One region of the Georgenia sp. H159 genome, then DNA from elsewhere that is predicted to be linked to it. Evidence: riboswitches for the same ligand, from Rfam matches in the RefSeq annotation. Region 1 holds a riboswitch; the other holds the start of a gene.

The links. A riboswitch is a leader RNA that binds a small molecule or an ion and turns the genes downstream of it on or off. The one in region 1 is predicted to bind glycine.
Region 2: another riboswitch for glycine. It lies ahead of gcvP (aminomethyl-transferring glycine dehydrogenase); the one in region 1 lies ahead of VR894_RS00550 (DMT family transporter).

The regions. Positions count from the first base shown of each region.
Region 1 is NZ_JAYDZY010000001.1:106,632-111,040, forward strand. It holds gene VR894_RS00530 (acyl-CoA desaturase) at 1-214, shown strand, start outside; gene purS (phosphoribosylformylglycinamidine synthase subunit PurS) at 271-534, shown strand; gene purQ (phosphoribosylformylglycinamidine synthase subunit PurQ) at 534-1,268, shown strand; gene ald (alanine dehydrogenase) at 1,357-2,472, opposite strand; glycine riboswitch at 2,674-2,762, shown strand; gene VR894_RS00550 (DMT family transporter) at 2,900-3,898, shown strand; gene VR894_RS00555 (MaoC/PaaZ C-terminal domain-containing protein) at 3,941-4,409, opposite strand, start outside.
Region 2 is NZ_JAYDZY010000007.1:319,489-323,897, forward strand. It holds gene gcvT (glycine cleavage system aminomethyltransferase GcvT) at 1-119, opposite strand, end outside; gene gcvP (aminomethyl-transferring glycine dehydrogenase) at 119-2,974, opposite strand; glycine riboswitch at 3,099-3,188, opposite strand; gene VR894_RS12100 (HAD hydrolase-like protein) at 3,341-4,030, shown strand; gene VR894_RS12105 (DUF4282 domain-containing protein) at 4,139-4,409, opposite strand, start outside.

The DNA of each region.
Region 1 (4,409 bases):
CCAGGTGGAGCACCACCTGTTCCCGTCCATGGCGCGGCCCAACCTGCGCAAGGTCGCGCCCCTCGTGCGCGAGTACTGCCAGGACCTGGGTGTCCGCTACACCGAGACGACGCTCGTGCAGTCCTACCGGGCGGTCTACCAGTACCTCAACAGGGTGGGTCGCGGCGGTCTCGACGTGTGGGCGTGCCCCCTGGCGGCCCAGTACCGGGTCTGACCCGACGGCGGGGGTAGACTCGTCGGCGGCCTTCCAACCCCCGAGCAGGAGTCACCATGGGACGAATCGTCGTCGACGTCATGCCCAAGCCCGAGATCCTCGACCCCCAGGGCAAGGCTGTCGCGGGTGCGCTGCCCCGGCTCGGCCTCAGCGGGTTCGTCTCGGTCCGGCAGGGCAAGCGTTTCGAGCTGGAGGTCGACGGGGAGGTCGACGACGCAGCGCTCCAGCAGGCCCGTCAGGCCGCCGAGACGCTCCTGTCGAACCCGGTCATCGAAAACGTCGTGCGGGTGGCTGCCCTCGACGACTCCGGGAGCCTGTGATGCACCGCCTCGACGTCCCCGAGCCCCAGCCGCGCGTCGACGGCGCGCGCATCGGCGTCGTCACCTTCCCCGGCTCGCTCGACGAGCGGGACGCGCAGCGCGCCGTCCGGCTGGCCGGCGCCGAGCCGGTGCCGCTGTGGCACGCCGACGAGGACCTCAGGGGCGTCGACGCGGTCATCCTGCCGGGCGGCTTCTCCTACGGTGACTATCTGCGCTGCGGTGCCATCGCCCGCTTCGCCCCCGTGATGAGCGCCGTCGTCGCCGGGGCCCAGGGCGGCCTGCCGGTGCTCGGCATCTGCAACGGCTTCCAGATCCTGTGCGAGGCGCACCTGCTGCCCGGCGCGCTCATCCGCAACGAGGCCCAGCGCTTCGTCTGCCGGGACCAGCAGCTGCGGGTGGAGAACAACGACACCGCCTGGACGACCGGCTACTCCGTCGGCCAGTTGATCACCATCCCGTTGAAGAACGGCGAGGGCGGCTTCGTGGCCGACGAGCGCACGCTCGCCGAGCTGGAGGGCGAGGGCCGCGTCGTCCTGCGCTACGAGGGGCCCAACCCCAACGGCTCGCTCAACGGCATCGCCGCGATCTGCAACGAGGCCGGGAACGTCGTCGGGCTGATGCCGCACCCGGAGCACGCCGTCGAGCCGGGGTTCGGCCCCGACTCGCCCACCGGCACGGGCACCGACGGGCTGGCGATGTTCACCTCGGTGCTCGGCGTCCTCGTCGCGGCCTGACCCTCGACGCGGCCCGGGCGCCGCGACCCGGGGGACGCAGCAGGGGAGTCCGGACGAGGGCACTCCGCGCCGGGGCGCGCGTCCCGCCTCAGCCCAGCACGTCGTCGAGCGCGACGTGCTCCAGACCGTGCGCCTCGGCCACGGGCGCGGAGACGAGAGCGCCGTCGTGCGTGGCCAGTCCGAGAGCCAGGGCGCGGTCGGCGCGCATCGCCCCCTGCCACCCGTGGTCCGCGAGGGCGAGCGCGTAGGGCACGGTGACGTTGGTCAGCGCGTACGTCGAGGTGTTCGACACGGCTCCCGGCATGTTGCTCACGCAGTAGAAGAGTGAGTCGTGGACGCGGTAGGTCGGGTCGGAGTGCGTCGTGGGGCGGGAGTCCTCGAAGCAGCCGCCCTGGTCGACGGAGATGTCGACGACGACGGAGCCCGGCTTCATCGTCGCGACCTGGTCGTTGGTCACCAGGCGGGGCGTGCGGGCCCCCGGCAGCAGCACCGCGCCGATGACGAGGTCGGCCTCGGCCACCGCACGCTGGATCTCGTAGGCGTTCGACATCACCGTCTGGCAGCGGCCGCGGTAGAGGAGGTCGGCCTGCCGGAGGCGGCTCACGTCGCGGTCCATGAGGACGACGTCGGCGTGCATTCCCACGGCCATGGCGGCGGCGTTCATGCCGGCCACGCCCGCGCCGATGACGACGACGCGTGCCGAGTAGACGCCGGACACGCCGCCGAGCAGCACCCCGCGTCCGCCCTGGGCGCTCATCAGGGTGTGCGCCCCCACCTGGGGGGCGAGCCGCCCGGCGATCTCGCTCATCGGCGCGAGCAGCGGTAGGGACCGGTCGGGCAGCTCGACGGTCTCGTAGGCGACCGCGGTGACACTGCGCCGCAGGAGCTCCTCGGTGAGCTGCTTGTCCGCCGCCAGGTGGAGGTAGGTGAACAGTGTCTGGCCCTCGCGCAGGTGGCCGTACTCGCCGGGCACCGGCTCCTTGACCTTGAGCACGAGCTCGCCGAAGTCCCAGGTGGCGGCGGCGTCCGGGAGGACCGTGGCACCGGCCGCGGCGAAGTCCTCGTCGGTGATCGACGCGGAGATCCCGGCGCCGGCCTCGACGGCGACGTCGTGCCCGTGCCGGACGAGCTCGTTGACCCCGGACGGTGTGATGGCCACCCGGCCCTCGGAGTCCATGACCTCCCGCGGCGCTGCGATTCTCATGCGGGCATCCTCCCAGGTGTTCGCTGCCCCGCGTGGGCGTTGCCGGCGACGCCGGTGGCCGACTTGTCCACAACACCCGTCCACAAGGTTGTGCACATACGCACAGGGAGCGCCCTGAGCCTGTGGACGCGTGGTGAGGCGGCGCACGCTCCACGGCGCTGGCGAATATGAGATGGTTGGAGCGACAACTGAAGACGCCATCGATTCGCGGCGGGAGAGTCCCGCGCCAGCGGGCGCCGAAGGAGCAACCTCCCCGGGAAACTCTCAGGCCCCTATACCGCCGCGGCGAGGCACCTCTGGAAAGCAGCCACCAGGCTCACCGACGGTGAAATCCGGGACTCCCGGCGAAAACTCTCAGGTCACATGACAGAGCGGGGAACGGCCCCTGCTCGTGCGCCCACAGGCGCGACCGATCCGAGGAGTTCGCTTGGCTGCCTCCACCGACGTTCCCGCGCGCGTCCCCGCGCGCCCCGCACCACGCGGCACGCGCGCCGTGCCGCGCATGCGCCACCGCCTCGGCGTCATGGCCATCATCGCCTCCGCGACCGCGATGGGGCTGGCCGGCGTCTTCGGCCGGATGTCCACCCCACCCGGGGCCGTCATCGGAGAGGCCCTCACCCTCGGCCGGATGACGGTCGGGGCCCTCGGGATGGTCCTCGTCCTGGCGCTCGGGCGGCGCCTGGGCGCGGTCCGCCGCACCCGCCTGTCCTGGTCCGTGGTGCTCGGCGGCGTGTTCCTCGGGCTCTCGCTCGCCACCTACCTCTCCGCGACCGTCCTCACCGATCTTGCCCGAGCCGTCGCGCTGCACTACCTCGGGCCCGTGGTCGCGACAGTGCTCGCCCGCGTCCTCCTCAAGGAGCGCGCGAGCCCCACCGAGCTCGTCTCCGTGGCCGTCAGCTTCACCGGGATGGTTCTCGCCGCCGGTCTCATCGACGCCGGACCGGCGATCGGCAACGAGCAGCAGCTGCAGGGGGACGTGCTGGCCGCCGTCTCGGGCGTGCTCTACGGCGCGGCGCTGCTGTGCTACCGCTACCGCTCCGACATGCCCGCCGACGTCCGCAGCTTCTGGAACTTCGCCTTCGGCTCGCTCGGCGCGGCGGGGATGGTCGCGGTCACCCGCCCCGACCTCTCCGGCATGACGACGGCGAACTGGATGTGGGCCGTCGCCTTCTTCCTGGTGTGCGGGCTGCTGGCCCTGGGCCTGCTCGTCCTCGCGGGCAAGCACCTGCGTGCCGTCGAGCTCTCCGCGCTGTCCTACTGGGAGGTCGTCGTCGCGATGCTGCTCGGTGCGGCGGTCTTCGGCGAGGGCATCTCTCCGCTCGCCGCTGCCGGGGCGGTGCTCATCATCGTCGGCGCGGCGATCGCCGTCGGGGCCTCCCACCGCCGGGTGGCGCGGCTGCCCCGCGCCCCGGCGACCGCCCGGTGAGGTGCGGAGCGGCGTAGGTGCCCCACGCGGCGCGGCGTCCGCTCACGCGCGGGGTGTCACCGAGCCGGAGAAGTGGAGCTTGCCGGATCTCGGGTGACGCCCGGTGTAGCGCACGCCCTCGCCGGCGGTGTCGACACTGAGCGCGACCCGACCGGGGAGCAGCACGGGCTTGGCGAACTCCACGTCCCAGGTGAAGGCGTCCCCGCGGAAGCGGGCCACCTGCGCCAGCGCGCGAGAGGCGGTGTACATGCCGTGCGCGATGGGGCGGGGGAACCCGAAGACCTTGGCCCCGACCCGCGAGACGTGGATCGGGTTGCGGTCCCCGGAGACCTCGGCGTAGCGCTTGCCGGTGTCCGCCCCGAGCGACCACAGGGCGACGACGTCGCCCGCGCCGTCCTCCGCCCGCTCCTCGAGGGACGCGGGCGCGGAGTCCGTGATCGCGCTCGGGAGCCGGGTACCGCGCGCGAGGTAGGTCGAGGTCCCCTCCCACACCGTCTGCCCGCCCGCACCG
Region 2 (4,409 bases), on a different contig from region 1:
GCCCGGTGCTCGGCCAGCTGGGAGCCGTACTGCAGCGGCATGAGCCAGCCCGCGAAGCTCGTCATCCGCGCGCCCAGCCTCTCGTGCTCGGCGCGCAGGGCGGTCACCTGGTCACTCATCACGCCTCCTCGAAGGCCTCGGCCGGCGGGCAGCTGCACATGAGGTTGCGGTCCCCGTAGGCGTTGTCGATGCGGCTCACCGGCGGGAAGTACTTGTCCTGCCTCAGCCCGGGCACCGGGAAGACGGCCTGGTCGCGGGAGTAGACACGGTGCCACGCGTCCGTGGCGACGTCCGCCGCCGGGTGCGGGGCGCGGCGCAGCGGGCTCTGGGCGACGTCCATCTCGCCGTCGAGCACCTGCTGGATCTCGCCGTGGATCGTCACCATCGCCTCGATGAAGCGGTCGAGCTCGGCGACGTCCTCGCTCTCGGTCGGCTCGACCATGAGCGTGCCCGCGACCGGGAAGGAGAGCGTGGGTGCGTGGAAGCCGAAGTCGATGAGCCGCTTGGCCACGTCCTCGGCGGTCACCTTCGAGCGCTTGGTGAGGTCGCGCAGGTCGAGGATGCACTCGTGGGCGACGAGGCCGTCGGTCCCGGTGTAGAGCACGGGGAAGTACGGGTCCAGCGCCCTGGCGACGTAGTTGGCCGACAGGAGTGCGGTCCGGGTCGCGGCCTCCAGCCCCTCGGCGCCCATGAGGGCGATGTAGGCCCAGGAGATGGGCAGCACCCCGGCCGAGCCGTACCGGGTCGCGGAGACCGGGACCGCGCCGTCGTCGTCGGCCGCCGCCGCGTCCCCCGGGAGGAAGGGGACGAGGTGCTCGCGCACCGCGACCGGACCGACGCCCGGCCCGCCGCCGCCGTGCGGGATGCAGAAGGTCTTGTGGAGGTTGAGGTGGGAGACGTCGCCGCCGAACTCGCCCGGCTGCGCCAGCCCGATCATCGCGTTGAGGTTCGCGCCGTCGATGTAGACCTGACCGCCCGCGGCGTGCACCGCCTCGCAGACCTCGCGCACCTCCGGGTCGAAGACGCCGTGGGTCGAGGGGTAGGTGAGCATGATCGCCGCGAGCTGCACCCCGTGCTGCTCGATCTTCGCGCGGAGGTCGGCGACGTCGATCGAGCCGTCGTCGGCGGTCCGCACGGTCACCACGCGCATGCCGGCGAGCACGGCCGAGGCCGCGTTGGTGCCGTGCGCCGAGGAGGGGATGAGGCACACGGTGCGCTCGTCCTCGCCACGGGAGCGGTGGTAGCCGCGGATCGCGAGCAAGCCGGCGAGCTCACCCTGGGAGCCGGCGTTCGGCTGGATGGACACGCGGTCGTAGCCGGTGATCTCCGCGAGCCAGGCCTCCAGCTCGGCGATGAGCTCGCGCCAGCCCTCGGTCTGGTGGTCCGGGGCGAGCGGGTGGATCGAGGCGAAGCCCGGCCAGAGCATCGCCTGCATCTCGGTGGCCGCGTTGAGCTTCATCGTGCACGAGCCGAGCGGGATCATCGTGCGGTCCAGCGCCAGGTCCCGGTCCCCCAGCCGCCGCAGATAGCGCATCATCTGCGTCTCGGAGCGGTGGGCGTGGAAGGTCGGGTGGGTAAGGAAGTCACTCGTCCTGCGCAGCTGCTCGGGGATCTCGTAGCCGCTCCCCGGCTCGGCCGACCCGACGCCGAAGGCGGCAAGGACCTCCGTGAGGTGGTCCGGCGTGGTCGTCTCGTCGCAGGAGATCCCGACACGATCCTCGTCGACGAGCCGCAGGTTGACACCCCGCCGCTCGGCCTCCTCGACGACGGCTGCCGCCCGCCCGGGGACGCGGGCGGTGACGGTGTCGAAGAACGCGTCGTGGAGCACCTCGACCCCACCCGCGGTGAGGCGCAGAGCAAGGGTGCGTGCCGCACCGTGCGCGTGGCGGGCGATCTCCCGCAGCCCCTCGGGCCCGTGGTAGACGGCGTACATGCCGGCGACGACGGCGAGCAGCGCCTGCGCCGTGCAGATGTTGGACGTCGCCTTCTCCCGGCGGATGTGCTGCTCGCGGGGCTGCAGGGCCAGCCGGAGCGCGGGGCGGCCGTCGCTGTCCTTGGACACGCCGACGAGCCGCCCGGGCAGCTGCCGCTCCAGACCCTCGCGGACCGCCATGAAGGCGGCGTGCGGACCGCCGAAGAACAGCGGGACACCGAAGCGCTGGGCCGAGCCGACGGCGACGTCGGCGCCCTGCTCCCCCGGCGGGGTGATGAGCGTGAGGGCGAGGAGGTCGGCGGCGACGGTGACGAGGGCGCCGCGCTCCTTGGCCTGAGCGATCAGCCCGGCGTGGTCGCGGACCTGCCCGGAGGTCCCGGGCTGCTGGAGGACGAGACCGGTGACGCCGTCGGGGAGGTCCGGCAGACCGTCGTCGAGGTCGGCGACGACGGTGGTGAGGCCGACGGCCTCGGCGCGCGCACGGGTGACGGCGATGGTCTGGGGGTGGAGCTCGTCGTCGAGGACGAACGTCGCGGCGGTGTCCTTCTTCTGCGCGCGCTGCATGAGGAGGACGGCCTCGGCGACCGCGGTGGCCTCGTCGAGCAGCGAGGCGTTGGCGACCGGCAGGCCGGTGAGGTCCGCGACGGCGGTCTGGAAGTTGAGCAGGCCCTCGAGCCGGCCCTGGGAGATCTCCGGCTGGTAGGGCGTGTAGGCGGTGTACCAGGCCGGGGACTCCAGCACGTTGCGCTGGATGACCTGCGGGGTGTGGGTGCCGTAGTACCCCTGGCCGATCATCTGGACGCGCCGGACGTTCGTCGCGGCGAGCTGCTGGAGACGGGCGAGCACCTCCGGCTCCGTGCGGGGCGCGGGGAGGTCGAGGACGCGGCGCTGGCGGATGCTCGGCGGTACCGACTCCAGCAGCGGGGTCCAGTCGGCGTGACCGAGGGACTCGAGCATCGCGGCGGCGTCCGACGCGCGCGGACCCATGTGACGGTCGGCGAACGTGGACTCGAGCGATGGCGCGGGGCGGGACGAGGACATGGACACGGCTCCAGGGTCGGTGCTGGGACTGTCCTCTCCGCTCTGTGGGGTGACCTGAGAGATTTCGCGAGCGTTGCTCGCTTGCACCGTCGGTGAGCGCAGACGCGCTGCTTTCCAGAGTTGCCTGATCGTGGCGGTGGGGGTGCCTGAGAGATTGCGGGAGGACTTGCTCCTTCGGCGCCCGCTCGAGGCGGGGCTCTCCCGCCACGGGTGAGCGGCGTATCGAGTTGTCCAGGTCACAGTACCCGAGAATCGGACACGTCCTGGCCCCGTCCAGAGGTGTGCGGTTCGCCGCAGATGGGTCCCTCCCGGCGCTTCCGTGGGATCCTGGGAGCAGATCCCCCGCCCCCGAGCTCAGGAAGACGATTGACTCTGCACGCCCCCACCCCCGCCCCCACCGCGCTGCAGCCGATGCGGCCGACCGCCGTGCTGCTCGACCTCGACGGCACGATCAGCGACTCGGGGCCGGTCATCACGGCCTCCATCGCCGAGACCCTCGCGCACTTCGGCTACCCCGCGCAGACGCCCGAGGAGCTGCTGCGCTTCGTCGGTCCGCCGATCCGGGACGGGTTCCGCACGTTCGTGGGCGTGCCCGAGGACGAGCTCGACGCCGTCGTCTCCGACTACCGCGACCGGTACAACGACCGGATGCTCCAGGCGCCCGTCTTCCCCGGGATGGCCGACCTCGTCCGCGAGCTCCACGCCCGCGGGGTCCCGCTGGCCCTGGCCACGTCCAAGCGCCAGTCGCTGGCCGTGGTCATCCTCAGGGACGCGGGGCTCGCGGAGTACTTCACCGTCATGTGCGGCGCCTCCGAGGACGAGTCGCGGGCCGTCAAGGCCGACATCGTCGCGGACGCCCTCGCCGGGCTGAGCGACGCCGGGGTGGACCTCGGGCGAGCGGTCATGGTCGGCGACCGCCACCACGACGTCGACGGCGCCGGCATCTACGGACTCCCGACGATCCTCGTCCGGTGGGGCTACGCCCGGCCCGGCGAGGAGGACGGCGCCCACGCCGTCGTCCACGAGGTGAGCGAGCTCGCCCAGCTGCTGAGCTGACCGGCCGGTCGGCTGCCTCCTCCGGGCGGCTCCCACGATCCACCCGGGCCTCAGACGGCAGCACCCTGCACCCGACCGGGTGCAGGGTGCTGCCGTCCGGGCGTTCGGTCAGCTGCCGACCCGCTGGTTGCTGCGGTGGATGTCGTCCGACATGCGCACCACGGCGAAGTAGAACTCGAGGGTCATGCGGAAGAACGCGAGGCTGATGACGAGCACGATCGGGCCCACGATCAGCGCCAGGACCCCGATGACAGGCTCGCTCGCGAAACCGGCGAAGACGAGGAACAGCCAGTACAGGCCCGAGAGGATCATCGTCGCCAGGTAGACCCAGCTGACGATCTTGGGCGTGATGAGCGTGTGGAAGCGCCAGTCGAACAGC